2 linked regions of the Humidesulfovibrio mexicanus genome follow. Each later gene encodes a partner of the first gene's protein in a complex. Links are inferred from orthologs where the notes say so. Each region holds a gene or a part of one and is shown on either strand. Other genes may lie near its edges.

Region 1 (7,525 bases):
GAGTTTGAACTGCGCACCGGCCTCGTCCAGCACGTCTATGGCCTTGTCCGGAAGGAAACGCTCCGTGATGTAGCGCGAGGACAGTTCCGCCGCGGAACGCAGGGCTGGGGGCGTGTAGACCACGCCATGGAAGTCTTCGTAGTAGGGCTTGAGGCCTTTCAGAATCTCAACGGTTTCGTCCACGCTGGGCTCGACAAGGTCGATGCGCTGGAAGCGACGGGAAAGCGCGCGATCCTTCTCGAAGTTGTTGCGGTATTCCTCGAAGGTGGTGGAGCCGATGCAGCGCACCTCGCCAGAGGCCAGGAACGGCTTGAGGATGTTGGAGGCGTCCATGCTGCCGCCGGACACGGAGCCAGCGCCCACGATGGTGTGGATTTCGTCGACAAAAAGGATGGCTCCCGGCTCGCGCTTGAGTTCGGCAAGCACGCCCTTGAGCCTGGCTTCAAAGTCGCCGCGGTACTTGGTGCCGGCAAGAAGGGCGCCCATGTCCAGGGCGAAGACCTTGGCCTCGGCGAACTGGGAGGGGACGCGTCCCTGGGCGATGAGCAGGGCCAAGCCCTCGGCGAGTGCGGTCTTGCCCACCCCAGGTTCCCCCACAAGAATGGGATTGTTCTTGCGGCGGCGGGCCAGCACCTGGACCATGCGTTCCAGTTCGGCCGCGCGGCCGATGATGGGATCGATCTCCCCATCGCGGGCCTTGGCCGTCAGATTGCGGGTGAACTCCTCAAGGGCGCTTTTGCGTTGCGGTCCGTCCTGATGCCGGGCAGGACGCTCAAGGGGGTCATCCCCAGGGCCGAAGCCCTCGTCCCGCTTGGTCTCCATGCCGTCGGGATCGCGCAGGCCGTGTGAGATGTATTCCAGCACGTCCAGGCGCGAGACGCCCTGGGAAGTGAGGAAGTGCACGGCGAAGGAATCCTCTTCCTCGAACATCGCCGCGATCACGTCGCCGACCTCCACAAGATCCTTGCCGGAGGATTCCTTCTGCCACACGGCCCGCTGCATCACGCGCCGTACGCTCAACGTCTGCACCACCTCGGTGTCGGCATCCGGGGGCAGGGCGTCCATATGGTCGCGGAAAAATCCTTCGAGCTGGCTACGCAGCCTCTCGACGTTCGCCCCGCAGGCATCCAGGATGTTGCTGCCCACTGGTTCGTGGATCATGGCGTACAGCAAATGCTCCAAGGTCAGGTATTCATGGCGGCGGCGGCGGACCTCGTGGAACGCGCTGGTGAGTACGGCTTCAAGCCCCTTGCTCAACATGACCTCAAACCTCCTCAAGGCTGGCCCGCAGTGGATACCCTGCGGCCTTGGCCATGGTGTGAACCGTGTCCACCTTGGTTTCGGCTACCTCCGCCGTGTACACGCCGCACATGCCAAGTCCCTGCTTGTGCACGGCCAGCATGATGCGCATGGCCTCCGGCTCCGCCTTGTGGAACACGCGCTTGAGCACATGCACCACAAATTCCATGGTGGTGTAGTCGTCGTTGTGGAGCAGCACCTTGTAGCGCCTCGGCTCCCGCGTCTCGCTTTCGAAGTCCAGGCCAGGAGCCTGCCTGGTTTCCGTTGATCCGCTCATGGTCTCAATGCATCCTGCCGCTGGGGGTTTTCCACATGTCCTACATCATAGCAATTTGGCGGCGTTTGTCGAGGGGGGGCGCGTCACCCCAGGCCAAGCTCCCTCCGGGAGGCTTCATCGAACACAAAGGAGGGGTCGGGCGCCAGGCCGGTGCACAGACGCCACTGCCGGTTGAGCTCATGGTAGGTTTCGCGGCTGGCCTTGTCCAGGTCCAGACCCAGCGCGGCCGCACAGGCGAGAATATCCTGTTCCCCGCCCTCGATCTCCACAAATCGCCCAAATGGAAGCGTGTCCAGGCAGACCTCGCAGTCCATAAACGACCATGATTCCCGGAATTTTTCGTAGCGCAGGGCAGGGATGAGGCCCAAGTCGGCGAAAATTGCGGAAGTCGCCACGGCATCGGTCACCTCGGTTTCGTCTTCGCGGCAGGTCTTGGCCGGTCCTGGCGCATTGACCGGGGTTTTGGCGGTAAGGATGTGGCGTCCGCAAAATTCGCGCAGGCGCAGCAGGATGCCCTTCGCCTTGAGCCCACCACTGGGATCGTCGAACACAACATTGGACTCGAACCCAGCGCCGTGGGGCGTAGCGCCCTGTTCGGCCAGGAGCGCGCGCAGCGCGACATGGTCGGCGTCGATGAATTTCAACTCGGTTTCAATGCCCATTTTCCACTTTTCTCCCTGAACGCCTGCTGCTAGGGTTCGCATCGCGCCGCAAGGCGCACAAAGGAGTAATGATGCAAAAGCACCTGGTGCTTGGCTTGGCCGGGGCCGCTGGCACATTGGCCAGATTCTGGCTCGGCGGGGTGGTGCAGCGTTTGGCTGGCGAGGCGTTTCCGCTCGGCAACTTCGTGGTGAACGTGAGTGGCTGCCTGTTTTTCGGGTTCGTGTATGCAATAGTGGAAAGCAGAAGCGGCCTGCCGGGGGAACTGCGCCTCTATGCGTTGACCGGGTTCATGGGCGCGTACACCACGTTTTCCACCTACATGTTCGAGTCCGTCGCCCTCATGCAGCACGGGCAGTGGCTTTCTGCCGGGATCAACCTGGCCGGGCAGACCGCGCTTGGCGTGGCGTGCATGGTGGCCGGACTGGCACTTGGCAGATTTTTCTAGGGCAATTCCTTCCGTCCGGCAGGCGGGCAGAGACGCCTACCCGGCGTTGCTTTCGGTTCCCACGATGGGGGCGTGCTGGGCCAAATCGTAGAACCCGCGCAAGGCAAAGCCAAGATTGAAGTGCGGAATACGTTCGAAATGGATGAAGCCGATGCTTTTGCCCTCTGTCAGGTCGGAAAGGGCCACAAGGCCGATGGGCACGGGGAAGGGAATCGGCGCACTGAAGACGCCAGAGAGACGGCTTGCATAATGCTCCTTGAGGTAGGCCACGGCCTTGTCGCGTTCTTCGACCGTGAGGGCTTCAAGCACCACATGGCGGCTGCCGGACGCTTCCGGGGCCTCGCTCATGTTTTGCGCGGCGAGGAGCTTGTCCCAGTCCACAGCTTCCTCTTCCTCCGGGTCCCAGGCGCTGCGGAACAGGTGCACTTCGACATCGCGGCGGCCCTTGAAGCTTTTTATGGTCATGGAGAGGGCATAGGCGCGGTCAATGGGCAGGGGACGATCTGGAGCGATGAGCGTAATGTCCATGGGCAAGCCTCCGGCGAATTTCGTGAACGCAATGTAGCCCTTTCGTCCAGTCGGCACAAGGGCATATCCTGGAAGCGGAGCGGATGCGATGCGCACATCTTTTGAACTGGTGAGCGATTTTGTCCCCAGGGGCGACCAGCCGCAAGCCATCAATGAGCTTGAGGCGAACATCATTGCCGGGGTGCGCGATCAGGTGCTGCTCGGCGTCACCGGATCGGGCAAGACCTTCACTGTGGCCAATCTCGTGGCCCGGCTCAATCGCCCGGCGCTTGTCCTGGCCCCGAACAAGACTTTGGCGGCCCAACTCTTCAACGAGTTCAAGGGGCTGTTCCCGCACAACGCAGTCGAGTATTTTGTCAGCTATTATGACTATTACCAGCCGGAAGCCTACCTGCCGCACTCGGACACGTACATCGAGAAGGACAGCTCCATCAACGACGACATCGACAAGCTGCGCCACGCCGCCACCCACGCCCTGCTTACCCGGCGCGACGTGCTCATTGTGGCTTCCGTGTCCTGCATCTACGGCCTGGGAAGTCCGGAGTACTACGCAAAGATGATCATTCCGGTGGAGACCGGGCAGCAGTTGGGCATGGAGGAGCTTATCCGCAGGCTGGTGGAAGTGCATTACGAGCGCAACGACATGGACTTCCACCGCGGGTCGTTTCGCGTCCGCGGAGACGCCCTGGAACTGATCCCGGCCTACAGCCGGGAAAAGGCCCTGCGTCTCACCTTTTTCGGCGACGAGATCGAGAGCATTCAGGAGACCGATGCCTTGACCGGCCAGGTGCTTGCCGTTTTGCGCAAGACGGTCATCTATCCCGGCAGCCACTACGTGTCGGACCAGGACAACCTCAAGCGCGCCACGGACGCCATCCGCGACGAGTTGCAGCAGCGCTTGGCCCAGTTCACGTCCCAGGGGCGGCTTGTGGAGGCCCAGCGCCTGGAGCAGCGAACCATGTTCGACCTGGAGACCATCGAGGAGCTGGGCTACTGCACCGGCATCGAAAACTACTCCCGCCACCTGGACGGCCGCGCTCCAGGGCAGCCCCCCGCAACCCTCATCGACTATTTCCCGGACGACTTCCTGTTCTTCATCGACGAAAGCCACATCACCGTCCCCCAGGTGGGCGGCATGTTTAATGGCGATTTTTCCCGCAAGAGCACGCTCGTCGATTTCGGTTTCCGTCTGCCCAGCGCCCTGGACAACCGGCCCTTGGACTTCGAGGAGTTCAAGCAGCGCCTGGGGCAGGCCGTGTACATTTCGGCCACGCCCGGCCCCTGGGAACTGGAGCGCAGCCAGGGGCTGGTGGTGGAGCAGGTGATCCGGCCCACCGGCCTTGTCGATCCGGAGGTGGACATCCGCCCGGTGGCGGGCCAGGTGGACGACATTCTTGGCGAATGCAAGGCACGCGTGGTTAAGAGCGAGCGCGTGCTGGTGACCACCCTCACCAAGCGCATGGCCGAGGATCTGACCGACTACCTGAACCAGATGGGGGTACATGCCCGCTATCTGCACTCGGACGTGGAGACCCTGGAGCGCATGGCCATCATTCAGGCCCTGCGCGCGGGCGAGTTCGATGTCCTGGTGGGCATAAACCTTTTGCGCGAGGGATTGGACATTCCGGAAGTTTCCCTTGTTGCCATTTTGGATGCGGACAAGGAGGGCTTCCTGCGCAGCACGCGTTCGCTCATCCAGACCTTTGGCCGGGCGGCGCGAAATGTCGGAGGCCGGGTGTTGCTCTACGCCGACTCCGTTACGCCTTCCATGCGCGCAGCCCTTGACGAGACGGCACGCAGACGAGAAAAGCAGCTTGAGTACAACAAAGAGAACGGCATCGTACCCAAGACCATCACCAAGGGGCTGGACAACATCCTTGGCGCACTTGCGGCCCACGCCGTTCCCGAGGGGCAGGACGCCAGTGCGGCCGCTCCAGACGATCTGTTGCGTGAACTGGATCCCAAACGTCTGAAAAAAGAGATCGGCCAGCTTGAGCGGGCCATGCGCGAAGCCGCCAAAGAGTTGGAGTTCGAACGCGCGGCGGAACTGCGTGACCGGGTGCTGGCCTTGCGCGAGCGGCTGTTGCAATTGGGAGACTGAATGGCCACCTTGGTTGACATCACTCGTCTACGCGCCCTCAAGGACAAGTGGGGCCCGCTTTTCCAGTTCCTGTTGGGGCTGGTGCTCATGGCCTGCATATTCGCAGGCGGCGTATGCGTGTACATGTTCATCGAGGGCTGGGGGTTCGTCGACAGCTTCTACATGGTGGTCATCACGCTTTCCACGGTGGGCTTTGGCGAAATCCAACCCTTGTCCGACCGGGCCAGGCTGCTCACCTCAGGCATCATCATCCTTGGCGTCGGCAACTTCGCGTACATCGTCGGGTCATTTTCGCAGATGCTTGTTGACGGGCACCTGCACAATCTTTTGTGGAGGCGCAAAGTGCAGCGGCGCATAAACAGGCTTGAGAACCACTACATCATCTGCGGTTTCGGGCGCATCGGCGGCGTGGTGGTCCAGGAGATCCTCAAGGTCAGCCCGGATGTCGTGGTCATCGAACACGATCCGGAGCTTGTCGAGCAGCTCAAACGCGATGGAATCATGCACCTGCAGGGCGACGCCACCAACGATGCGTTGCTGATCGACGCTGGGATCCAGCGCGCCAAATCCATCGTCACCGCCCTTACGGACGAGGCGGCCAACGTCTACGTGACCCTCACGGCCCGGCAGCTGAATCCCAAGATTTCCATCATTGCGCGCGCCAACAACGCCTCGCACATCACCCGGCTGGAGTTCGCCGGGGCCGACCGGGTCGTGCTGCCGCACCTCATCGGCGGGGTGCGCATGGCCCATACCGTGCTACGCCCGACCGTGACGGATTTTCTCGATCTGGCTGTGCGCGGGAATATCGACCTGCAACTGGAGCAGCTCGTCATCACTCCGGGCTCCCGCTACGTGGGCGTCTCACTGATGGATTCGAACATCCGCAAGGACTATGACCTCATTGTGGTCGCCATCAAGCGGGAGGATGGGCAACTGGTGTTCAACCCTGGGCCGAGGGAGGAACTGCGCAGCGGCGACACCCTCATCAGTCTGGGGCGGCCATCGGAACTGCAACGCATCGGAGAGCATTTGTGAGCGAGGGCAAAGCAACGATGCGGGAACGTGTTTTGGAACTGCGCCAGGAGCTGGAGCACCACAATTACAGGTATTATGTGCTCGACAGCCCGGAAATATCCGATGCGGAGTACGACGCAACATTTCGTGAGCTGGCCCGTCTTGAGGGCGAGTACCCGGAGTTCGATGATCCCAATTCCCCGACCCGTCGGGTAGGCGGCACGCCCGCCGAAGGTTTCGAGGCCCACCGGCACGCCTTGCCCATGCTTTCCCTGGACAACGCCATGAATCTGGATGAATGGCGCGAGTTTGCGGAAACCAAGCTGGTGAACGCCTTTCGGGACGCACTGGCCGAGGTCGCCCTTGCGGACATGGAGGCGGCGTTCGGTCGCCCCTTCGTCACAGGGGGCGACCCCAGAAAGGACGTACGCAAGGACCTGGCTTCCAAGGTGCGCGCGCTCATCGGCGCGACCCTGCTTTCCGGGGCTGGCTGGGACGCCCTCTTCGACGGCGTGTTGCGTCTGTGCCCGCGCAGGCCGGGGCAAGGGTCTCATTGGTCGGGCGGTCTTCTCGGACTTCCCGGCTTGGAATCCCACGCCCAAACAGGCCGGAGTCTCCCCGGTTTGCGAGGGATTGCGGCCGAAATCGGCCCGGACCCCATCGCCGCACTGTCCGAGTTCTGGGTTGAGCCCAAGATGGATGGCCTGGCAGGCGAACTTACTTACGAAGATGGCGGTTTCGTTGTAGGCTCCACCCGTGGCGACGGCGAGACTGGCGAGAATGTGACCGCCAATTTGCGCATGGTGCCCAGCGTGCGCGGCAGGCTGCTCGCCACTGGATCGTCCCTGCCGCAGGTGCTTGATGTGCGCGGCGAGGTGGTGATGGCCGTGAAGGATTTCGAGGCTCTCAACGCGGAGCAGGAGCGTGCGGGGCAGAAGCCGTTCGCCAACCCGCGCAACGCCGCTGCGGGTTCAATCCGCCAATTGGACCCGAATGTGGTGGCGTCGCGGCCGCTGCGGTTCATGGCCTATGGCATCGGGCGGACACAGTGGCCCGATGGCGGCGACCCTGGCTGGGGCACACAGGAGCAGATCATGCGCGGCGTGGCGAGCCTGGGGCTGGCCACCGCGCCGGAAGCCAGAGTCTGTACATCGGCGGAGGAGGTTGCGGGTTTCTACCTGGATCTTCAAGCCAG
Region 2 (7,575 bases), 310 kb from region 1 along the record:
ACCGCATGGGAGCACTCATCGGCGGCACCATCCGCGTGGCGGGCAAGGTCATTGCCTACACTGTGGGCGAACAGCTCGACCGCGACACCATCGTCATCCACTTCGAGAAGGGCGACACGCGGTTCAAGGGCGTGTACCAGGCCATCAACAAGCATTTCCTGGCTGCGCAGCAAGGCCGCTTCACCCTTGTAAACCGTGAGCAGGACCTGGGCGACGAGGGCCTGCGCAAGGCCAAACTTTCCTACAACCCGGTGCAATTCATGAAAAAATATGAAGTTGAGCTGGTATAGCAGCATCACTCCGGCCGCGCCAGCACCTGGCCGGGTGCTCCGGGGACACCCTCCGGGGGCCAAAGGGGCTTCGCCCCTCTGGACTCCCGTTATGGCTGAAACGCTCCAGCTTGCCCGGCCCAGTGTCTCCTCCCTGCGCGAATCCACGGGGCCTTGCCCCGGAGATTCGCGGCTTGGCGGGTCCAGGGGGCGCTGCCCCCTGGCCGCCGGAGGCATATTCAGCCTTTCCTCCCCCTTCCCCCCCGCCCGGCCATGAGCTCTTCCGCCCGCCCTCGCCTCGTCGTTCTCGGACTGGACGGCCTGCCGCTCGCCCTGGCCCGTGCCCTGGGTCCCGAGCTGCCCAACCTTGCGCGCCTGCTGCCCCATGCCCGCGCCATTGAAAGCGAGCTTCCGGAACTCTCGCCCGTCAACTGGACGAGCTTTTTCACGGCCGAGGGGCCGGGCGTCCACGGGGTGCACGGCTTCACCGTGCTGGACCCGCAGGCCTACACCCTGCGCATCGCCAATTTCGCAGACGTGCGCACCCCGACGATCTTCGAGCGCCTGGGCCGTGCCGGACTCGTGTCGCGGGTGCTGAACCTGCCCAACATGGCCCCGGCCACCCCGCTCAAGGGAATGCTCGTGGCGGGCTTCGTGGCGGAGAGCCTCCGGCAGGCTGTGTTTCCGCCCTTCCTGCTGGGACCGCTCACCGCCGCGGGATATGTGGTGGAAGGCGACACCACGCGCGGTGCTTTTGACCCGGAGCACCTGCTTGGCCAGCTCAGGCTTTCGCTTTCCGGGCGGCGCGCGGCCCTTGATCTGCTTTGGCCGGACCTTGCCTGGGACCTGTTTGTGTGTGTGCTGACGGAAACGGACCGCCTGTTCCATTTTCTGTTTCCGGCCGTGGAAGACGCCGCGCATCCGCTGCACGGGGACTGTCTGGCCTTCCTGCGCCAGTGGGATCAGGCCATTGGCGAGGTGCTGGACCGCTTCGACGCGCTGCCGGAGCCCAAGCGGCTGGTGAGCTTCGCGGACCACGGCTTCTGTCGCCTGGAGGCCGAGGCCGACCTGAACCGCGTGCTCTTCGAGGCCGGGTTTCTCAAATACGCACGCCCCCCAAGGGATGAATGGGACGCCGGGGTCATTGGCGAGGAAACCCTGGCCTTTGCCATGGATCCTGGCCGCATAGTGCTGCACCGGCGCGGGCGCTTCGCGCGGGGCCGCGTGGGTGATGCCGACGCCCCGGCCCTGCTGGCCGATCTGCGCGCCGTGCTGCGCGGTCTTTCGTGGCGGGGGCGCACGGTCATGGAGCAGGTGCTCGACGGTCCCGAATTGTACGGAACCACGCACGCACCGGACCTCGTCTGCGTTCCCCAACCCGGCGTGGACCTGAAGGCGCGCTTTGACCGCGCGGAGATATTCGGGCACTTTGGACGCCAGGGAATGCACAGCCCGCAGGACGTGTTCTTCGCGGACACTCGGGACGACGGCCGCCCCGCGCGCCTGCGCGACACAGGGCGTTTGGTGCTGGAGCATTTCGGACTTTGCGATACACAGGACAAGCGGAGCACCATCATCCTATGAGCATAGATTTCGAGCGGGAGCTCAATCCCGCCCAGCGCGAAGCCGCCCTGCACATGGGCGGGCCGGTGCTGGTCATCGCGGGCGCGGGCAGCGGCAAGACGCGCACCATTGTCTACAGGCTGGCGCATCTGGTGGAGACGCACGTTTCGCCGGAAAACATCCTGCTCTTGACCTTCACCCGCCGCGCCGCGCAGGAGATGCTTCTGCGCGCCGGGCATGTGCTGGGACGACCGCTCACAGGGGCCAGCGGCGGCACCTTCCATTCCTTCGCCTACTCCGTGCTGCGCCGCAACGCCTTTGACGCGGGTTACGAACAGGGCCTCACGCTCATGGACAGATCCGACTCCGAGGATCTGCTGGGTGAACTCAAGGCGCACCTGGACCTCGGCAAGGGCGACCGCTCCTACCCGAAGCGCGCCACCCTGGCCGACATCATCACCAAGAGCCGCAACAAGGAGCTTTCCATCGGCGGCATCCTGGACCGCGAGGCCTACCACCTGCTGCCCTATCAGCCGGACATCGAGCGCCTGGCCGAGGAATACGCCAGGGCCAAGCGCGCCCAGGGGCTCATGGACTACGACGACCTGCTTTTCGAACTGGAGCGCCTGCTGGTGGAGCGCCCGGAAATCCGTGACGGCCTGAGGCGGCGCTACCCCTTCGTCATGGTGGACGAATACCAGGACACCAACCTGGTGCAGGCGCGGCTGGTGCGGCTGTTGACCGGAGAGGCGGGCAACGTCATGGCCGTGGGCGACGATGCCCAGTCCATCTATGCCTTCCGGGGCGCGGTGGTGGCCAACATCCTGGACTTCCCGCAGCATTTCCAGAACGCCCGGGTCATCCGCCTGGAGCAGAACTACCGCTCCACCCAGCCCATTCTGGACCTCACCAACGTCATCCTGGCGGGCGCGCAACAAAAGTTCGACAAGCAGCTCTTCACCGAGCGCGAGGGCGGGGCACGGCCGCGCATCCTCCAGACCCTGAGCGACCAGTCCCAGGCCACCCAGGTTGTCGGGCTCATTGTGGACATGGCCTCCCGCCACCCATTGCACGAGATCGCCGTGCTCTTCCGCGCGGGCTACCAGTCCTATCCGCTGGAAGTTGCCCTCACCCGCGCCGGGCTGCCCTACCGCAAGTATGGCGGCGTGCGCTTCAACGAGGCCGCGCACGTGAAGGACCTGCTGGCCTACCTGCGCCTGGCCGCCAACCCGGCGGATCTGCTGGCCTGGCAGCGCGTGCTGGGATTCCTGAAGGGCGTCGGTGTCAAGACCGCGAGCAAGATCGCACAGGCCATATTGGGCGGAGACGCCAAGGGCCTGGACAAACACGTAAAACGCTTCCCCGACCTGCCGCCGCTATTGGCCGAGCTGGACGCCCTGCGCAAACTGGCCCACGCGCCCGCCGCCGCGCTGGACCGCGCCATGAGCTTCTACGCGCCCAGCCTCTCGACCCTGTATCCCGACGACTATCCCAAGCGCCAGGCCGGGCTGGAGCAGCTGGCGCAAATCGTGGTCAATTACGCCAGCATAGAGGATTTCCTGGCCGACCTGTGCCTGGACGGCGCCAAGGAGGAGGAGGAGCGCGCCGAAAACGCTGTGGTGCTCTCCACCGTGCATTCGGCCAAAGGGCTGGAATGGCGCGGCGTCATCATCATCGACCTGGTGGAGGACCGCTTCCCGTCCAAGAAGGCGCTGCAAAGGCAGGAGGACATGGAGGAGGAGCGCAGGCTGATGTACGTGGCCTGCACTCGGGCCAAGGACGAGCTGGCGCTCATCGTGCCGGGCTCGGTGTTCAACCGCTTCAACAACTGCCGCGAGCCCGCCGTGGTGAGCCCCTTTGTGGCCGAACTGCCGGACGCCGTGGCCGAACGCTTCGTGGAGACCTACACCGGCGGCCTGCGCAGAAAGGACGAACAGGTGCGGCCCGGCGCCATGACCCGCGACGATGGCTACCTGCCGCCGGTGGTCTGCCCGGAGCCGCCACGCAAGCCGGACTACGAGCCCGGCGCGCGGCCGGTGAGCGCGGCAGCAGCACCACGCGCGCAACACGCCGCAGCGCCGCCGCCGAAATCCTCCATGGATGCCGCGCAGTCCAAATTCGGGCTGTGCGAGCACAAAATTTTCGGGCAGGGCAAGATCATCGCCGAGATTCCACCGGACAAATACCGCGTGAACTTCCCCGGCTTCGGGCTCAAGGTCATCGTGAAGGACTACGTGAAGCTGTTGTAGCGCCCCCTAGCCTTTGCGCGCCGACACGGCCTGGAGCGAACACCAGATGAAGCCCTGCACGTCGATGCAGTCGCGCGGGGCCATGCCGCCGCGCCGCTCCAGCACACCGGCCACATAGCGCACAAAATCCTGCATCCGGGAATAGCTGCGCCAGTTGGGTCGCGAATCGTAACCGATGTCGAAGGCGTAGGCCTTGGCCGCCTCCTGCATGTTCGACGGCTTGACGAAGGGATGCCGGTCGGGGTGGGCGAGGAAAAGAAAATAGGTCGCCGTGGTCCACTTGAGTGCGTCCAGTTCCTCCAGTACGGTGGCAAAGGCCTCGAAACGGGGGCCGAAGTCACCGTCCCCGTAGAGCACATCGAAAAACGCCGTCGCAAAACGGCGCTGCTCGGCCTCCCCACGCTTCAGCCCATCGCTCAAGGCCATCTTCTCGTTGGGGAAAATGAGGTTCGTCTTGCTCACAAGGCGCTTGGCGCGCTCGCACACCTCGGCGTGAGCGCCCTGCGCAAGCAGGGACGCCAGTTCACCGGATGAGCACAACTCGGCCATCTGCGCTGCGGCGGCAACCTTGTATTCCCGCTCGGAGGACAGGTACGCGGGGTCCTCGAACCCCTGCGTGAAGGCGTCCGTGAACGCCTTCTCCAACTGCAAAAACGAGCGCACGCCCCGCACGTCCGTCCGGGCATCGACCCGCGAAAACAGCGGGTGCCTCTGCGGAGCGGATGCCGCAAGCAAAACGTCCATGGGCATCAGCCGGACGCCGCCGAATTCAAACAAGACCTGACGCTTGCCCTGGTCGCCCAAGGCCAGCACCTTGCCTGTGCCCCAGTCCGGAACCTTGCTGTTCGTCACATACGACCCAACGGGAAAAGGCGCTTCGCTCATTGTTGTCCTCGCGGGCCGTGGCGGCTCGACGGTTCTGCGTTTCCTGCCTGCGCAGGCGTATTGCCCATGTGGGGCCAAGCGGCGGCCATGGCCCGTCCCGGCCTTGAGCCATCGCCCCGGAAGGGTTGTCCTACTCCACTCCGAAACGAAAGGCAAAGCCGATGCGGCGTATCAGCCCAACACGGCTAGCCTTTCATCTGCTGCGGCGGGGAAGGCTGCGGCACCTCGTCGATCTGCCCCGCGCCCATGTGCGCTTCGGCATACTGCCTGTACACGCCGGTCTTGAAGAAGAGGTCGAAGACCTCCGGGTCCATGTGCCGGTCCTTGACCATGAAGCCCATAATCTTCATGGCCTGAGAGAGCTTCATGGGCTCCTTGTAGGGCCGGTCCTTGGCGGTGAGGGCCTCGAACACGTCGGCCACGGCCAGGATGCGCGCTTGGAGCGAAAGCGCCTCGCCGCCGATGTGGTTGGGATAGCCGGTGCCGTCGAGCTTCTCGTGGTGCGCCCCGGCGAATTCCGGCACGCGAGCCAGGCGCTTGGGGAACGGCAAGCGCGAGAGCATGTCGATGGTGACCACCGTGTGGTCTTCGATGATCTTGCGCTCGGCATCGGTGAGGGTGCCTTTGCGGATGCAGAGATTCCGGACCTCGTCCTCGGTGAGCCAGGGCTTTTCCTCGTCGCCGTCCTTATAGGTGCGCGCGGCGATGGCCTTGACCCGCTCGATGCGCTCGTCGCTCATGAACTCGCCGGGCGTGTTGCAGGAGACGATGTAGGCGAGGTCGTCCTCCAGTTCCTGCCTGCGGCGCTCCATTTCGTCGGTGACGGCGAACATCTCTTGGCGCGAGGCCCCGCTTCCGGCCAGCTCAAGCAATTTCTCCAGCAGTTCTGCCTGGATGGCCTTGCCGATGAGCCTGAAGCGCGTTTGCACAAGGTCGATGCGGTCCACTATGGCCTCGAGCTTGGTGGCCTTGTCCACCACATGCACCGGGGTGGTGATCTTGCCCACGTCGTGCATCCAGGCGGCGAGCTTCAACTCCTCCATTTCGTTCTCGTCGAAACGCACGTTCTGGAAGGGGCCGTCCTGCTGCGCGTTCACGGCCTCGGCGATGCGCATGGTCAAGTCCACCACGCGGTCGATGTGGCCGCGGGTGTATGGGCTCTTGGCGTCGATGGCCGCCGCGATGCTTTGCATGAAGGAATACAGCAGGGCCTTCAGGCCGTTGATGAGCTGGGTGTTGGTGAGGGCCACGGCGGCCTGGCTGGCCAGGGACTTGACCGCCGCCAGGCCGACGGAAGAGAAGGCCGCGACCTCTCCCGTGCGCTTGTCCTTGGCGTTCAAGAGCTGCAGCACGCCGATGATCTCGTCTTCGTGGTTCTCCAGCGGGATGACGAGCATGGAGCGTGAGCGGTAGCCGGTGGAGGAATCGTAGCGGCGCGTGCCGCTGAAATCGAAGCCCTCCGCGCAATACACGTCCTCGATGTTCACGACCTCTCTGGTAAGGGCCACATGGGAGGACACGTTGGCGTGGTTCTCCTCGCCCGCCTCGGTATACAGGTTCACCGGGGGCAGGGTGATGGGGTTGCCGCTTGCGCCGCCAAGGCGCACATTCATGGTGTCGTTCTGCAGCACCACGAATTCGAGCTTGCGGCCGGTGTCGTCCACTATGTAGAGGGTGCCCGCGTCGGCCAGGGTGATGGAACGCGCAAGGCTTACGATCATCTCGAACAGGCGGTCGCGGTTCTGCTCGCCGGAGAGCGCCAGGCCGATGTCCGTCAGGTGGCGCAGGTGCTCGCGGAGACGGGCGGCGTGGGCGCGCAGTTCCTCAAGCCCGGCATGGTCGAGGTCCAGATCGGCGTCGAAGCCGTTTCCCTGCTTCTCCGGTGGTTCGGAGCATGACGCCCCGCTCGTCTCCGCCATTGGCTCCCCCTTCGGACGTCGAGTGGACCAAAGGCCGCCTGCGCAAAACGCCGCGCGCGGCTCATCCAGTCACCTAGCACGGATCGCGGCGGCGGGGAAAGGGGGGCAAGGCACGGTTGCCCCAGGAATTGGAATGGAGTACAAGGCCCAATGTCGCGTGGGGCACAGTCTCCGCGCAGTCCGCCCACAGGGAGCTTTCGTGTCGGCATCCGCCCATCAGCAGCGCATTCTCACCGCCATTCTCGCCGTGTCCCTGGTGGCCCTTGCCCTGTGGCAGGGCGGCGTGTTCGTCCTGGCGGTCCTGGTGGCGGTAAGCGCCCTGGGCCAGTGGGAGTTCACGGCCATGTTCCGCCCCGGCCCGGAACACAGGCCCCTGCGGCTGACAGGCATGGCCCTTGGCCTGGGCCTGCTTCTGGCCGTGCGCCTGGCCGGGCAGGAGTATCTGGCCTGGGTGCTGGCCGCCTGCTTCTGGTTTCTGGCCCTGCGCTTTTTGCTGCGCTACGGCCGCGACCAGGAAGGCGCCGACTTCCACGATGAACTGATCCTCATGGCCGGGCTCATGTATCTGCCGCTCATGCTCCAGTTCTGCCTCTCCCTTTCCACGCCGGAAATCGTCCTCGTGCTTCTTTCCACTGCGGTTTCGGACACGGCGGCCTACTATTCCGGCACCTATTTCGGCAAAACCAAAAT

Evidence for each region.
Region 2: the proteins of uvrB (region 1) and CHB73_RS01950 are in contact, whole or in part, in a crystal structure (PDB 7EGT), measured with the Thermus thermophilus proteins. The link is inferred for Humidesulfovibrio mexicanus from one-to-one orthologs. Residues at the interface, in WP_096411307.1 of Thermus thermophilus: Glu23, Leu25, Arg26, Asp27, Gly28, Glu29, Arg30, Phe31, Arg55, Glu326, Asp327, Phe328, Glu379, Ser382, Gln383, His398, Gly400, Arg401; in WP_096412145.1 of Thermus thermophilus: His654, Arg656, Phe657, Gln666, Asp668, Glu669, Lys680, Arg681, Leu682, Ser683, Lys685, Tyr686, Ala687.

What each region holds. Positions count from the first base shown.
Region 1 is NZ_FZOC01000001.1:100,889-108,413, reverse strand. What follows is about bases 2,841-5,806. They hold uvrB (excinuclease ABC subunit UvrB), read left to right. Parts: upstream 2,841-3,300; coding sequence 3,301-5,313; downstream 5,314-5,806. Other genes in these bases: CHB73_RS00580 (potassium channel family protein), read left to right, coding at 5,314-5,806; CHB73_RS00590 (hypothetical protein), read right to left, coding at 2,841-3,212. Also shown: ATP-dependent Clp protease ATP-binding subunit ClpA, read right to left, coding at 1-1,260; CHB73_RS00605 (ATP-dependent Clp protease adaptor ClpS), read right to left, coding at 1,265-1,576; CHB73_RS00600 (class IV adenylate cyclase), read right to left, coding at 1,660-2,238; CHB73_RS00595 (fluoride efflux transporter FluC), read left to right, coding at 2,310-2,684; more of CHB73_RS00590, read right to left, coding at 2,721-2,840; more of CHB73_RS00580, read left to right, coding at 5,807-6,351; NAD-dependent DNA ligase LigA, read left to right, coding at 6,348-7,525. UniProt on the Escherichia coli protein: The UvrABC repair system catalyzes the recognition and processing of DNA lesions. A damage recognition complex composed of 2 UvrA and 2 UvrB subunits scans DNA for abnormalities.
Region 2 is NZ_FZOC01000001.1:407,798-415,372, forward strand. The notes cover bases 1,450-4,465. They hold CHB73_RS01950 (ATP-dependent helicase), read left to right. Parts: upstream 1,450-1,849; coding sequence 1,850-4,081; downstream 4,082-4,465. Other genes in these bases: CHB73_RS01945 (alkaline phosphatase family protein), read left to right, coding at 1,450-1,853; CHB73_RS01955 (hypothetical protein), read right to left, coding at 4,088-4,465. In the rest of the region: CHB73_RS01940 (DUF2156 domain-containing protein), read left to right, coding at 1-290; more of CHB73_RS01945, read left to right, coding at 543-1,449; more of CHB73_RS01955, read right to left, coding at 4,466-4,966; CHB73_RS01960 (HD family phosphohydrolase), read right to left, coding at 5,152-6,885; CHB73_RS01965 (phosphatidate cytidylyltransferase), read left to right, coding at 7,085-7,575. UniProt on the Escherichia coli protein: A helicase with DNA-dependent ATPase activity. Unwinds DNA duplexes with 3'-5' polarity. Translocates on single-stranded DNA with 3'-5' polarity. Initiates unwinding more efficiently from a nicked substrate than double-stranded DNA.